DNA from 2 places in the Psychrobacillus syltrankelensis genome. Region 1 is predicted to be linked to the other one. Evidence: riboswitches for the same ligand, from Rfam matches in the RefSeq annotation. Region 1 holds a riboswitch; the other holds the start of a gene.

Evidence for each region. Region 1 has a riboswitch for S-adenosylmethionine ahead of ACTSKG_RS11325 (O-acetylhomoserine aminocarboxypropyltransferase/cysteine synthase family protein). Riboswitches for the same ligand answer to the same signal wherever they lie in the genome.
Region 2: linked by a shared signal. The riboswitch ahead of ACTSKG_RS09815 (methionine biosynthesis PLP-dependent protein) and the one ahead of ACTSKG_RS11325 (O-acetylhomoserine aminocarboxypropyltransferase/cysteine synthase family protein) in region 1 are both predicted to bind S-adenosylmethionine.

What each region holds. Positions count from the first base shown of each region.
Region 1 covers NZ_CM144227.1:2,359,101-2,366,828, reverse strand. Annotated here, with positions in the region: gene ACTSKG_RS11360 (RDD family protein) at 1-252, opposite strand, end outside; gene ACTSKG_RS11355 (M3 family oligoendopeptidase) at 270-1,967, opposite strand; gene ACTSKG_RS11350 (DUF2087 domain-containing protein) at 2,089-2,886, shown strand; partial or broken gene ACTSKG_RS11345 (DUF2087 domain-containing protein) at 2,914-3,201, shown strand; gene ACTSKG_RS11340 (GIY-YIG nuclease family protein) at 3,266-3,619, shown strand; gene ACTSKG_RS11335 (YdcF family protein) at 4,381-4,968, opposite strand; gene ACTSKG_RS11330 (glycerol-3-phosphate acyltransferase) at 4,983-5,627, opposite strand; SAM riboswitch class I at 5,766-5,881, shown strand; gene ACTSKG_RS11325 (O-acetylhomoserine aminocarboxypropyltransferase/cysteine synthase family protein) at 6,001-7,293, shown strand; gene ACTSKG_RS11320 (homoserine dehydrogenase) at 7,423-7,728, shown strand, end outside.
Region 2 covers NZ_CM144227.1:2,032,511-2,040,238, forward strand. Annotated here, with positions in the region: gene ACTSKG_RS09790 (acyl-CoA dehydrogenase family protein) at 1-910, opposite strand, end outside; gene ACTSKG_RS09795 (saccharopine dehydrogenase family protein) at 907-2,070, opposite strand; gene ACTSKG_RS09800 (aldehyde dehydrogenase family protein) at 2,086-3,564, opposite strand; gene ACTSKG_RS09805 (TIGR00266 family protein) at 3,733-4,530, shown strand; gene ACTSKG_RS09810 (hypothetical protein) at 4,819-5,016, shown strand; SAM riboswitch class I at 5,264-5,369, shown strand; gene ACTSKG_RS09815 (methionine biosynthesis PLP-dependent protein) at 5,488-6,606, shown strand; gene metC (cystathionine beta-lyase) at 6,606-7,728, shown strand, end outside.

The DNA.
Region 1 (7,728 bases):
CATTGTCCAGAAGTCTACATTTGATTCATCTATTTTCACAATTCGGATACCCACTATCTTCTTTCCTATTGTATATCCGGACCATAAAAGAGGCACAATCAATGCATAGATGCTTTGACAAATTACTGTGAACCAGGATTCAGAAAGTTCTCCTGTAATGATAAAACTTATAACCATTAGTGGGATTCCTATGATGAGCCCATCTAAAATATTTGCACCTAATCTTATCCAAAATCCAGCTGGATTCAACATTTGACACACATCCTTCATTAAAGAGCGGAATCATCCACACTATTTAAATATTCTTCAATGGAACCAATTACAGATTCTACACAACCTTCTTCAAATGGAGAAATTAAATTTGCATCAGCTACTAATTTAGTAAAAGATTTAGAGCCGCCTAACTGGCAAAGGTGTAAATAATCCTTCCAAGCCGCTTCATGATCTTCTCTTGAACGCTTCCAAAATTGGAATGCACAAATTTGAGCTAAAGTGTAATCAATATAATAGAAAGGGCTAGCGTAGATATGCCCTTGACGTTGCCAGAAGCCACCTGCTTCTAAATAACTATTACCTTCATAATCACGATGAGGCAAATAAATTTCCTCAATTTTTTTCCAAGCTGCTTTACGCTCAGCAGGAGTCATTTCGGGATTTTCATAAACAATGTGTTGGAATTCGTCCACTGCGACACCGTAAGGCAAGAATAGAAGTCCGCTACTTAAATGTGCAAACTTATATTTATCGGTTTGTTCTTTAAAGAATAATTCCATCCAAGGCCATGTGAAGAACTCCATACTCATCGAGTGAATTTCACATGATTCAAATGTAGGCCAAACGTACTCAGGAATTCCGATATTGCGGCTCGTAAACACTTGGAATGCATGACCTGCTTCATGTGTTAATACATCAATATCTCCCGATGTTCCATTAAAGTTTGAGAAAATATACGGTGAGTCATAATTGTCGATAAAAGTACAATAACCTCCAGATTCTTTCCCTTTCTTGGCTACTAGATCCATCAAATCACGATCTATCATAAACTGGAAGAATTCTGCAGTTTCTGGTGACAACTCTTCATACATCTTCTTACCATTATCCACAATCCACTCAGGAGATCCTTGTGGTGTAGCATTTCCACTTAAGAATTTAAGCGATTCATCATAAAACTTTAGTTCATCTAGCCCGATACGCTTCGCTTGTCGCTCGTATAATTTTGTAGCGACTGGAACGATAAAATCACGTACTTGATCACGGAATTTCTTTACCATCTCCGCATTGTAATCGATACGATTCATACGAATATATCCAAGCTCCACAAAATTTTCATATCCTAATTTAGTTGCAATTTCATGGCGGACATTTACAAGTTGATCATAAATATCATCGAACCTTGCCTCATGCTCCTGGAAGAAATTAAATCTTGCTTCCGTTGCTTTCTTTCGGACTTCTCGATCAGTTGATTCACCATATGGTCCAAGCTGTGCAAGCGTTAATGTTTCGCCGTTAAACTCCACTTGTGCGGAAGCGACAAGTTTAGAATAATCAGAGGCCAATTTGTTTTCCTTCTGCATAAGAGATATCACATCGGAAGAAAAGGCTTTAATCTGAAAGTCAGCTAGATCAAATAACTGGCTACCCCATTTTTCTTCTAATTCATTACGGAAAGGAGAAGCGACAAGTGCTTTGTAATATTCCGTTACGAGTTCTTCAACTTCTGGACCTACTTCATCAAAGTAATCTCGTTCTTTTTGATAATATTCATCATTCGTATCGATTGATGCGCGAATATATACCAAATTAGCTTGTGTTGAAAAATCATTGCGAAGTGCATTTAATTCTGCAATTGCGGTACTTTGCTCCACTACTGAAGATGCTTCCTTAAACTTTGATAAAGCCTCATGGAACTTTACTTTGTCTTCTTCCAAATTTGGTCGTTTGTATTCGTAATCTTTAAATGTTACCAAGTTTATTCTCCTCCCGGTCGTTTCTTCGAAATTCGAAACGTTCTCATTCCCATTGTTCATTATTTTCTGATATATTGCAACTAAAATTTTACAATTGACTATTCTTAGACAATTGTTTAATATGTTAGTAAATCAACAAACAAATAAAGGGTGTGTTTGGTTAGTGGAAATATCAGAATTATTTTGGAATGCGAATACAGAACAATTAAAGGCAGGATATATAGAAGAAAAGGAATTTTTTGTTTGTCTATTATGTGGAGAAAAAATTGAAAAAGGAATTATTTATCCTGCTGAAAGTTTATTGTTTGAAGCGGAACGTTATATGAAACGACATATCGTGATGGAGCATGGATCTGTATTTCATTATCTAATTGGGCTAAATAAAAAACTTACGGGATTAACCGATCATCAAAATAGCTTGCTCCGTTTATTTTATGACGGTAAAAGTGATGCAGAAATTCAAACAGAACTGAATATCGGTACCAGTTCTACTATACGGAACCATCGTTTTGTATTGAAGGAAAAAGAGCGACAAGCAAAAATGTTCTTAACAATGATGGAGTTATTGAAGCAAAAAGATGATCACGCTCCCACATTCCTACCTCTCCACAAAACAGCCACTATGGTAGACGATCGATACAATATAACAGCAGAAGAGCAGCAAGAAGTAGAAAAGAAATTTTTCCCTGAAGGCGTGGATGGACCAATACTAAAGTTTCCGAAAAAGGAAAAGCAAAAACTAGCAACTTTGCGTGTCATCATCAAACGATTTGAGCAAGAAAAGACATATAGTGAAAAAGAAATAAATGCAATACTAAAAAATATATATGCTGACTTTGTCACATTAAGACGTTATCTAATTGAGTATGGGTTTTTAAATAGAAAAGACGATGGCAGTGCATACTGGGTAAAAAAATAGAGTAGAGGACTAATACAAATGAAAGTTGATCAATACAAAATAACTAAAGAAGAGCTAGAAGAAGTAGAAAAGAAATTTTTCCCTGAAGGCGTCGATGGGCCACTATCAAAGTTTCCGAAAAAAGAAAAGCTAAAATTAGCAACATTGTATGTAATCATCAAACGATTTGAACTAGAAAAAACATATAGTGAAAAAGAAATAAATTCAATACTAAAAGATTTATATGCTGATTTTGTCACAATAAGACGCTATCTAATTGAGTATGGATTTCTAGGCAGAAAAGATGATGGTAGTGCGTACTGGGTGAAAAATTAACTTCATTCAGTCATGAAAAAAATATAATCTCGTCAAGGCGATAGATAGTAGAGGGTGGAGAAAAATGGATCGAAAAAAAGAACTTAAACAAGAATACAGAGAGGTAAAAATTGAAGGCGGTATTTATGTTATCACTAATAAACAAAACGGCAAAAAATTCGTCGCATCTACACGTAACTTCAAAACATTAAACGGAACGAAATTCACGTTAGAAACAGGTACTCATACAAACCGAATACTCCAAGAAGAGTGGAAAAAATTTGGCAAAGACGCATTTGAAATAGAACAGGTGGAGATACTGAAAAACTCAGAAAATCAATACGTAGACGAAAAGAAAGAATTAGAAAAACTATTGGGTAAATGGATGGAAAAATTACAGCCTTATGGTGACAATGGCTACCACACGAAAAAAGATTGATACTAAAAAGGCTTCCATTCAAAGGAAGCCTTTTATTTCCTAATCAAATTAAAATCTTTACTTTTCTAAAGTAACCCCTACAGATGCGAGAGCATTCCTTTTGAACGAGAGGACGTGGCCATTATACGAGAGCACTCCTCAACCGAACGAGAGGACTCGTCCAATACGAGAGCGTTCATCATTCGAACGAGAGGACTTGTCCAATATCGAGAGCATTCCATCAAAACGAGAGGAAATCGCCTGTATACGTGAGCGTTCCTCGACCGAACGAGAGAACTCGGCCAGTATACGAGAGCATTCCTCAACCGAACGAGAGGACACGGCTAGTATACGAGAGCATTCCTCAACCGAACGAGAGGACACGGCCAATATACGAGAGCATTCCATCAAAACGAGAGGAAATCGCCAGTATACGAGAGCATTCCTCAACCGAACGAGAGGACACGGCCAATATACGAGAGCATTCCATCAAAACGAGAGGAAATCGCCAGTATACGAGAGCGTTCCTCGACCGAACGAGAGAACTCGGCCAGTTTACGAGAGCATTCCTCAACCGAACGAGAGAACTGGGCCTGTATACGAGAGCATCCAAAAAAAGAGGGCTTAATCTCACTTTAGATGGGATTCATTTAAATAGTCATAGTGCTCAGATCGTAGCAGAACTTTATGCATCGATCATTAACCACATTAAAAATAGCGGTAAAGAGACAGCTTATAACTAATCAAAAGCAAATAAAAAATGACTCCGAACAAATTCGGAGTCATTTCCCAACAATATAAGTCTTCAAGAGCGCGGCTCGTTCACGCATTCGCAATTTCATTTCCACACTTTTCGGTGTTTTTGCTGACACGACATCGGCATCCCAGTCAATTTTTTTAGCAAGCATTTTCGCCCGATGTAGATGATAGTCACTTGTAATTATTGTCACGGACGTCACATTTTCGGGCAATAATTCTTGAGAAAATAGCAAATTTTCATAAGTAGAGGTCGACTTATCTTCTACAATAAGTCGTTTATCCGCAATCCCTTTTTCTAAGAGAAAGTTCTTCATAAAGACTGCTTCTTCAATATCTTCATCCTGTCCTTGTCCACCAGATACGACAAGCTTCACATGTGGATTCTCCGTAGCATATTTTAGCGCTGAGTCTAACCGATAACGTAATGCAAGGGAAGGGATATTTCCTTTTTTCACTTTTGCACCAAGCACGATTGCATACTCATTGGTTCCATCTGCTTTAGGTTCAAGACCCTCTGCTAGCCATTTACTCGTAAGCATCCACACACCAAATCCTCCAGAAGCAATGACAAATATAGGAATAAGCACAATCCACCTCATTTTTTTCTTCATTCAATTCACTCATTTCATTCCATAGAGGGCTTCTTTTTTCTTAAAAAGGCTGAAATTCTTGGTTCTTCTTTAGATACTAAACGCCGAAAATTTTCGATATGCAAAACAAATGCCATGACGAATAAAAAACTCGCAATTGCAATAGGGGCATACCCTTCTGAAAACCAAATAGTCCCGCCCACAAATACAAAATAAAAAACAAATACACCGATCAATAAATAGTCCGTTAAAAAAGTTGTACCTATTAATAATAAAAGACCAATTAGTCCAAGAGGCCAATAAATAGCAAATAATATGCCGATGATAGAAGCGGTTCCTTTTCCACCTTTAAACCGAGTGTAAATAGGGAAATTATGACCTAAGATAACCGAAGCTCCCGCTAAATATAGTAATAAGTCCTGTTCAACATCGGAAAATAAAGCAAAATGCTGCATGAAATAGCGGGTACCGATAATTACGATTACCCCTTTCAAAATATCAATTAGTGCAACCAAAATCCCGTATTTCATGCCAAGTACAATTGCTGCGTTTGATGCACCTGAATTTTTTAGCCCCTCATTTTTAATATTGACTCCACTAAACAATTGAGCAACCTTCGAACCATGAATTGCTCCAACTAAATAACTAATAATTAATACACAAATAATCCAAATTATCATTAAAACACCCCTAAAAATTTCTCTATTACATTTAACGTTTGAGAAATAAAGAAGTTTCAGAATTATTTAATAAAACACTTGACTAATTGATTACTAGAATCTTATACTGTGTAACAAGATGGAAAACTAAATCTAATACTCTTATCAAGAGTGGCGGAGGGACTAGGCCCTACGATGCCCGGCAACCAACAAGTTCTGAACTTGGAAAGGTGCTAAATCCTACAAATTCAAGTTCTGAATTTGGAAGATAAGAGGAGGAACTTGCGAAACTGCACCCCTCTTCTTAAGCGAAGAGGGGTTTTTTGTTTGTTCTAACACTCCTCTCCCGCCTCCCTAAGCGTCCATCTAAACTACTTTACAGGAGGAATTCAAAATGACAAATTTCCAACCAGAAACACTTCTTTTACACGGTGGTCAACAACCAGATCCAGTTACAGGTTCACGTGCAGTGCCAATTCACAAAACAACTTCTTTCGTATTCCGTGACACGGAGCATGCTCAAAATCTATTCGCATTGAAAGAGGCAGGCAATATTTATTCCCGTATTACTAACCCGACAGTAGATGTCTTTGAACAACGAGTTGCACTACTAGAAGGAGGAACAGCTGCTGTTGCCTTATCTTCTGGAATGGCCGCAATCGCATTTTCCATTTTGAATATTGCAGGAGCAGGAGATGAAATTATAGCAGCGGAAAACTTATACGGTGGAACATTTAATTTGTTTGCCCATACATTGCCACGCTACGGTATTACAGTGAAATTTATCGATTCAACAGATCCAGAAAACTTCCGTGCAGCAGTAACGGACAAAACAAAAGGATTCTTTGCTGAAATTATTGGAAACCCAAGCTTAAATGTACTTGATGTAGAGAAAGTTTCTGCAATTGCAAATGAAGTAGGGGTACCTTTACTTGTGGATAATACATTTGCAAGCCCGTATGGTGCAAACCCGATTAAACATGGTGCACATGTGGTCATCCATTCTGCAACAAAATGGATTGGCGGACATGGAACAACAATCGGAGGAGTAGTTGTAGATGGAGGGAATTTTAACTGGGATTCCGAAAGATTCCCTGGATTTACAGAACCAGACGTAACCTATCATGGCTTACGATATGGAATCGATGTTCCAAACGTAGCGTTTGCGGTTAAACTCCGTGTTCAACTGCTACGTGATTTCGGCCCTTCCTTAAGCCCGGAAGCAGCATTTTCTTTCTTACAAGGTTTAGAAACACTTCATTTGCGAGTACCAAAACACAATGAAAATGCACAAAAAATAGCAGAATATTTATCTAATCATGAAGGGGTAGAATGGGTTAACTACCTTGGATTAGAGGATCACCCATCTTATGATCTTGCACAAAAATACTTAAATAATGGTTTTGGATCTATTTTAACTTTTGGGGTGAAGGGCGGAAAAGAAGCAGGTCGACATATTATTGACAATATTGAAATTTGGTCGCATGTAGCAAATGTTGGGGATGCGAAATCATTAATTATTCATCCTGCTTCTACAACTCATCAACAACTGACGCAGGAAGACTTAGTGAAATCAGGTGTTACAGAGGACTTAATCCGTTTGTCGGTAGGTCTAGAAGCAGTAGAAGATTTGCAAAATGCACTTGATAAAGTACTTATAGGAAGTACAAATGTCCTCTCTAGGTAGAATTTTGTTGTTAATTGGGCAAAGATAGTCTACAATATGTAAAATAGTCAGTCGAAAAATACGATTCGATATTTTATTAGATTATGAATATGGAAGCTCAATTGTGCAGATTCATTTGGAGGAGAAAGTATGGCAAAAATAAAAGCAGCAATTCTAGGTTTCGGAACAGTCGGCCAAGGAATTTATCACATTGTAAATGAAAAAAAAGAAGATCTAAAAAAGTCGTTGGGATTGGACATCGAAATTAGTGCTATTCTCGTAAATAATTTATCGAAAGAAAGAATACAAACGCCTGGTGTACTTGTAACAGATGATTTTGAGGATATTATTAATATTCCAGGACTTCAAGTTGTATTTGAAGCTATTGTGAACGAAGAACCGGCATATGGCTATTTATGTAAAGCGATTGATAAAGGATGTCACGTCATTACGGCA
Region 2 (7,728 bases), 330 kb from region 1:
CACCGACTCGGTAAACGAGTAATCGGCTCATTTGAAGACCAGCTTCCATCTTTGCAATCATTTGCTGCACAAGTTGGTGTTTACCAATTTCCTTACCGAATGTTTCTCGTTCATGACAGTACTTCACACTTGCCTCTAAGCAAGCTAATGAAAGACCTACTGCCCCAGCTGCTACAGTGAATCGACCATTGTCTAGAGCAGACATAGCAATTTTAAAACCCTCGCCTTCTTTTCCAAGAAGGTTTTCTTTTGGCACTCGCATATTTTCAAAAAATATTTCACCCGTATTTCCTGATTTAATGCCATACTTCCCTTTTATTGCTTTTGAAGAGAAGCCCTCCATTGTACGATCTACAATGAATGCACTGATACCGTGATGTTTTTTCGATTTGTCTGTATAAGCAAACACAAGGAAATGATCAGCAGCATCACATAGTGAAATCCAAGTTTTTTGCCCAGTAATCACATATTCTTCTCCATCAAGCAGGGCCACTGTCGACATAGCAGCCACATCGGATCCTGCTCCTGGTTCCGTTAAGCCAAAAGCTCCTATCTTCTCTCCCTTTGCTTGGGGTATTAAATATTTTTGTTTTTGTTCTTCTGTTCCCCATTGCATAAGAGTCATTGAATTTAGTCCGGTATGCACAGAAACAGCCGTACGAAAAGCAGTGTCTCCTCTTTCGAGCTCCTCACATACAATCGCAAGGGCATTATAGTCCATACCACTTCCGCCGTATTTTTCAGGTACACAAACACCCATCAAACCAAGGTCGGCTAATTGCTTCCAAATACCCTTATCAAATGCGCCTTGTTCTTCCCATTTTGCTATATGCGGAATAATTTCATTATCTACAAACTGCCGAACTGTTTTACGAAGAAGTTTCTGTTCCTCTGTAAATTCAAAGTTCATACGTTAACACCTCTCATAACTGACTCCATAATATTTACTCCTCGAGCGGCCATTTCTTTGATATATAATTCTCCAGGAACTATAAGTTCTGGTGGGAATACCCCTCGTTTGGAGATGACATTATTGCCAATCATTTGTGCTACAACTGAAATGGTGTTGGCTGTTGCTCTTGCCATTGCTGTTGTACCCGAAAGTTTGTCTTTTTTTGTGGCCAATTCGTAATTATACGTTGTATTTTCACCGTCTTTAGTACCAGTTACGATTACTCTCAATAAAACTACGTCTTCTTTATCACCAAGTAATAATTGAGGTGTCAATACTTCTTTTATTACATCGCGGGCTTTAACCATGTTTCCATTTACATTTACTATTGTATTTTTATTTGTTAGTCCTAAATCGACAAGCAATTTAAACTTTTCTGCGTGCCCTTTATAACGAATGGTTTTGTACTCCAGCGTATCAATATTCGGAAAAGATTTTGTTAAGGTAGATGTACCGCCAGCGGTATGAAATGCCTCTAATTCACCATACTCTTCAAAATAAATAGGTTCAATTTCTGATAAAGATTTCACTTCTTGTAATTTCCCATCTCGTATAACATGGGAAGGATCGGTATAATGGTCAAACACTCCTTCTAATGAGAAGACGATATTATATCCAAATATTCCCTCCGGAACAGCGGGAATTCCACCTACATATAAATGAATACCAGAAACGTTATCTAATTTACTTGCGCCGTAACCTGCGAGAATATTAATCATTCCAGGTGCCACTCCTAAATCTGGAATAAGGGTAACACCTTTATCCTTTGCTCTTTTATCGAGTGAGAGCACTGCATCTGTTGCTCCGCCTATATGCCCCCCTAAATCGATGGAATGCACGCCAGCTTCCACTGCAAGCCTAGCAACCTTTTCATTAAACGTATAAAACAAAGCATTAATAACAACATCTACTTTTTGCATTATTTGTAGTATATTCTCATCATCATTTGCATCTAATCTTAAAACTTCCACCTTGGAATTTTGTAACCTCTCTTTAAACAAATTAGCTTGTCCCACATCTAAATCACATAATAAAACTTTTTCCACATTTGGGCTTAATACTAAATCACGAGCTGCTTCTTTCCCCATTAATCCTGCTCCTAATACAGCAACCTTCATGTTGTCATCCCCCTATTATTCTGTGTCTATTTGTGCACGTTGCAGTTTTCCACTGAAGTCTACATAAATGCTCTTCCACTCGGTATATACATCTAGAGCTGCTACTCCACTATCACGGTGTCCATTTCCAGTCCCTTTCGTCCCTCCGAAAGGTAAATGAATTTCTGCTCCTGTTGTACCTGCATTAACATAAACAATTCCTGTGTCCAAATCCCTTTGAGCTCGGAAAATTTTATTTACGTCCCTTGAAAAAATAGAACTTGAAAGACCGAATTTCACACCGTTATTCACCTCTATTGCTTCCTCTAGAGAACTTACCTCTATTAGTGAAACTACTGGCCCAAAAATCTCTTCCTGTGCTATACGCATATTTGGCGTTACATCTGTAAATAGAGTTGGAGCATAATAATTCCCTTCTGCAAGCTTCCCTTCCTCTAATATTTCTCCACCAACAAGTAATTTTGCTCCTTCATCTTGCCCAATCTTTGTGTAAGAATGAATTTTTTCTAATGCATTTTTATTAATTACTGGACCTATCTTTACCGTTTCGTCCAGACCATCTCCAATTGTTAGTTGTTCCATTTGAGTTAGAAGTAAATTCTCTAACTCTTTCTTTACATCTTTATGCACGATTACACGACTACATGCGGTACAACGCTGACCAGCTGTTCCAAATGCACTCCATAAAATCCCTTCAACTGCAAGAGACAAATCTGCATCGTCCATTACAATCACAGCATTTTTCCCACCCATTTCAAGAGATACCTTCTTTAGATGTCGACCGCCAAGCTCCGCAACTTTACGACCTGTTTCTGTTGAACCGGTGAAAGAAATAACTTTTACGTCGGGATGCTCTATCATAGCTGTTCCAACATCGGAACCAGAGCCAAATACAACGTTTGCAACCCCAGCTGGCAATCCTGCTTCTTGAAAGATTTTCGCCATTTCATATGCCATCATTGGTGTTTCAGTTGCCGGCTTCCAAATGAATGTATTTCCTGCAACTATAGCCGGGAATGACTTCCATGTAGCAATCGCAACAGGAAAATTCCAAGGAGTGATTAAACCAACCACTCCAATAGGTGCACGAACACTCATTGCAAATTTATCGGCAAGCTCTGAAGGTGTTGTTTCTCCGAATAAACGACGTCCTTCTCCTGCCATGTAAAATGCCATGTCAATTCCTTCTTGCACCTCTCCACGGCCTTCTTCAATGACTTTACCCATTTCTTTTGTTAACACTTGCGCTAAGTGTTCCTTCTTTTCTTTCATCAATCTACCAATTTCATATAAGTAATCTGCCCGTTTTGGTGCCGGTACTAGTGCCCATTTCTTTTGCGCTTTCACTGCAGCAGCAACCGCTTGATCTACATCGTTTTTAGTTGACATCCGAACTTCCGCCAAATGTTGACCATTTGCAGGATTTACAACAGCTGTGTAATTTACTTCCCCAACTTCTTGCCAATTACCATCGATAAAATTAGTTAACTTCATTTCCCTACCTCTTTTCTATATAGGTGAAAATGCTTCCTTTTTAACTACATTCTCTATTTATTTAATAAAACCCTTTTTAAAAATAGAAAAATTTGAATTTTCAATTTGAAACTTTTTATTACTTTTCTCGTATTATTAAATAAATATTAATTAGGGAGGAAAATATACATGAATAATCATGAAATTGATTTCAAATTACATGGAGATGATATGCAGTTTGTAGAGATTGAATTAGACCCAGGAGAAACTGTAGTTGCTGAAGCAGGTAGCTTAATGATGATGGAAGATGACATTACTATGGAAGCCATTTTTGGTGACGGCTCAAGTTCATTTGATACTGGACTAATGGGAAAATTAATGGGTGCAGGCAAACGTATGTTAACAGGCGAAAGTTTATTTATGACTACATTTACGAATGCCGGTAATGGAAAAAAACATGCTTATTTTGCCTCTCCTTATCCCGGAAAAATAATTCCTATAGATTTAAGTGAATATCGCGGTAAGGTTATTTGTCAAAAAGAAGCTTTTTTAGCTGCAGCAAAAGGTGTTTCTGTTGGAATCGAATTTCAACGTAAGTTAGGTACTGGTTTTTTTGGTGGAGAAGGATTTATCATGCAAAAACTTGAAGGCGACGGTCTTGCTTTTATTCATGCGGGGGGAACTATTCATAAAAAAGAACTACAGCCTGGTGAAGTTTTAAGGGTAGACACTGGTTGTTTAGTAGCGATGACTTCTGACGTAAATTACAATATCGAAATGGTAAAAGGAGTGAAAACTGCTCTTTTTGGAGGAGAAGGTTTGTTTTTCGCTACTCTTCGTGGACCAGGTACTGTATGGATTCAATCGTTACCATTTAGCCGCTTAGCGAGCCGTGTTTTTGCAGCTGCTCCTCAAACACTAGGTAGAGGCTCAAAGGATGAAGGAAGTATCGCTGGTGGATTATTTGACCTTTTAGGAGGAAAATAAATAGTTGTTTAGTGCCACTTTTTATTTACTTCTTAAGAAAAGCCCAAACGTCCTTTAAGTACAAAACCTATTTTCAATCATTTCCGGAGTGCCTTGGATAGTCTTGAGATATATTACTCAGCAAATCTGTTCATGGTCTTAATTTTTTTTGTTTTCTGTAAAAAACTCTTTTATTCTACTTTATTCCGCAAATTGTTTATAAAGAATCGACCTCCTCTTCATATACTAGTGGAAGAACATTTTTCTATGAAAATATTGTTCTTAAGTATAGGAAAGGAGGTGTTAGTAATGAAAGCTTCTTTAGGTATGTGGATTGGTTGGATTGGAATTGTATTAGCAATTGTGGGGTTCTTTTATTATCCTATGATACTTGGTGCTGGTGCGGTTGTCTTAGGATTAGTTGGTTTAACTTCCCCACAAAAATTCCTTGCTTGGATTTCTATAGTACTTGGAGCAATTGCATTCTTCCTTCCGATGCTCCATTAGCTAAATGTTGACTAATAAATCCGCGGCATGTTCGGGACATTTACCGCACATGCCTTTTTTTATATTTCAAGCCTTACCAAAGGACAACCATCTATCTTGACTTATCCCCTTTCCGTCCTTTTCTATTTTGCTCACAGAATGAGTTAATACTTTGAACAAAAATACTTATTAATTTGTCACCTTGTGTTATTATCCATCCCGTGATAAACTATTTTAAATTTAACATTTAGAAAATTTAATATTTTATTTCTTATCAAGAGAGACGGAGGGATTGGCCCGAGGATGTCTCAGCAACCAGCCAAAAGTGGTGTGGTGCTAATTCCAAAAGACGGTCATCGTCTTGAAGATAAGAAGACTAACTTCAGTATTTTTTTGAGGATTCTCTTCTTATTAGAGAATCCTCTTTTTATTTGGGAAGTTTCAGTCCCTGTACGCTTGCGTAATTATTTTAATAGAAGAGGATGAATCTGTATGTCAAAAAATAGTTTAGAAACCCAATTAGCTCAATTAGGAAACCACAGCGATTCGATAACAGGTGCCGTTAACCCGCCAATTTATTTGTCAACTGCTTACATCCATGGTGGTATTGGCCAATCAACAGGATATGATTACACTCGTACTAAAAATCCTACCCGCGCTATTTTAGAAGAAGGTATCGCTAAATTAGAAAGTGGAGATGCAGGTTTTGCCTGTAGCTCTGGTATGGCTGCAATTCAATTAGTATTATCTCTTTTCCGATCTGGTGACGAATTGATTGCTCCAGAAGACCTTTACGGGGGAACGTACCGACTATTTAATCAGTACTCAGTTTCTTACAATATTCATACTACATATGCGAAATTTTCATCCGTAGATGAAGTAAAATCACTTATTACCAAGAACACAAAAGCAATCTTTATTGAAACACCGACAAATCCTTTAATGCAGGAGATCGATATTCAGAAATATGCGGAATTAGCTAAAGAGCATCGATTACTATTAATTGTGGATAATACTTTTTTAACTCCTTACTTTCAACGCCCTATTGAGCTTGGTGCACATATCGTCATTCATAGTGGAACCAAATATATTGGAGGTCATAATGACGTGCTTGCTGGTCTTGTTATAGCAAAAGGGACAGAATTAAGTGAAAAATTATATGCAAATCATAATGCATCTGGCGCAGTGCTTTCCCCATTCGATTCATGGCTACTAATCAGAGGATTAAAGACACTTCATTTACGAATGAACCAGCACGATATAAATGCGAAAAAGATAGTAGAATTTTTGCAAAACGAATCTGCAGTAAAGAATGTATTATATCCCGGAAAAGGCGGTATGCTTTCATTTCGATTACAAAAAAGCGAGTGGGTAGGGCCTTTCCTTGAAAAACTCCAATTAATTGTTTTCGCAGAAAGTCTTGGTGGAGTGGAAAGTTTCATTACATATCCCTCTACTCAAACGCATGCAGATATACCGGAAGAAGAGCGCATAGCCCGTGGTGTAGATAATAGCCTTTTACGTTTCTCAGTTGGTGTTGAAGAAGTCGAGGACTTAATTGCAGACTTGAGACAAGTATTTAATGAACTAGAAAGTGATGTGAGTGAATAATGATCTATTCTAACGAACAGCTAGAGACTAGTTTAATAACAGCTTCCACGAGAGGTTGGTCAGCGAGTAAAATTGGTGCAGTCAATGTTCCTATTTACTTATCTTCTACTTTCCATCAAGGAAATTTTGACGAATTTGGACCATATGATTATAGCCGTTCTGGTAATCCAACAAGAGATGCTTTAGAACGAACTATTGCAGAACTTGAAGACGGAACTCGCGGATTAGCATTTGCTTCCGGCATTGCAGCAATTTCTTCTGCTTTCATGCTTTTATCATCAGGTGATCATATTGTCATTACAGAAGATGTATATGATGGAACTTTTCGATTTGTAACAGAAGTATTGCCCCGTTTTGGAATTGAACATACTTTTGCTGATTTTACAGATGTAAAATCCGTTTCAAATGCCATTCGTTCAAATACTAAATTGATTTATATTGAAACACCATCAAATCCATGTCTTGGAATTACTGATATCGCCAGCATTGTAGCGCTTGCTAAAGCGAATGATTGTCTTACTTTTTTGGACAACACTTTCATGACTCCACTTTATCAACGTCCACTTAATATTGGTGTAGATGTAGTACTACATAGTGCTACCAAGTTTTTATCAGGACATAGTGATATTATCGCAGGTCTTGCTGTAACGAAAGATGAAGAACTAGGAAAACGATTAGCCTACATTCAAAACTCGTTCGGAGCAGTTTTAGGTGCTCAAGATTCCTTTTCATTAATTCAAGGTATCAAAACGTTAGGCGTACGACTTGAAAAATCCTCAGAATCTGCACAGAAAATTGCTACCTATTTAACGCAACATTCCTTAGTAGAAGAAGTTTTTTATCCCGGTTTATCTACACATCCTGGTTGCGAAATTCATGTGAAGCAAGCGAAAAGCCCCGGAGCTGTTCTTTCGTTCCGATTACCTAATCGGGCAGTTGCCAAAGCATTTGTAGAAAGCGTAAAAATACCTGTTTTTGCTGTAAGTCTTGGTGGTGTTGAATCCATCCTATCCCACCCTGCCCAAATGTCACATGCAGCAATGCCGAAAAAAGAACGTGAAAAACGGGGAATTACTGATGGACTACTTCGATTCTCCGTCGGATTAGAGAATGTGGATGATT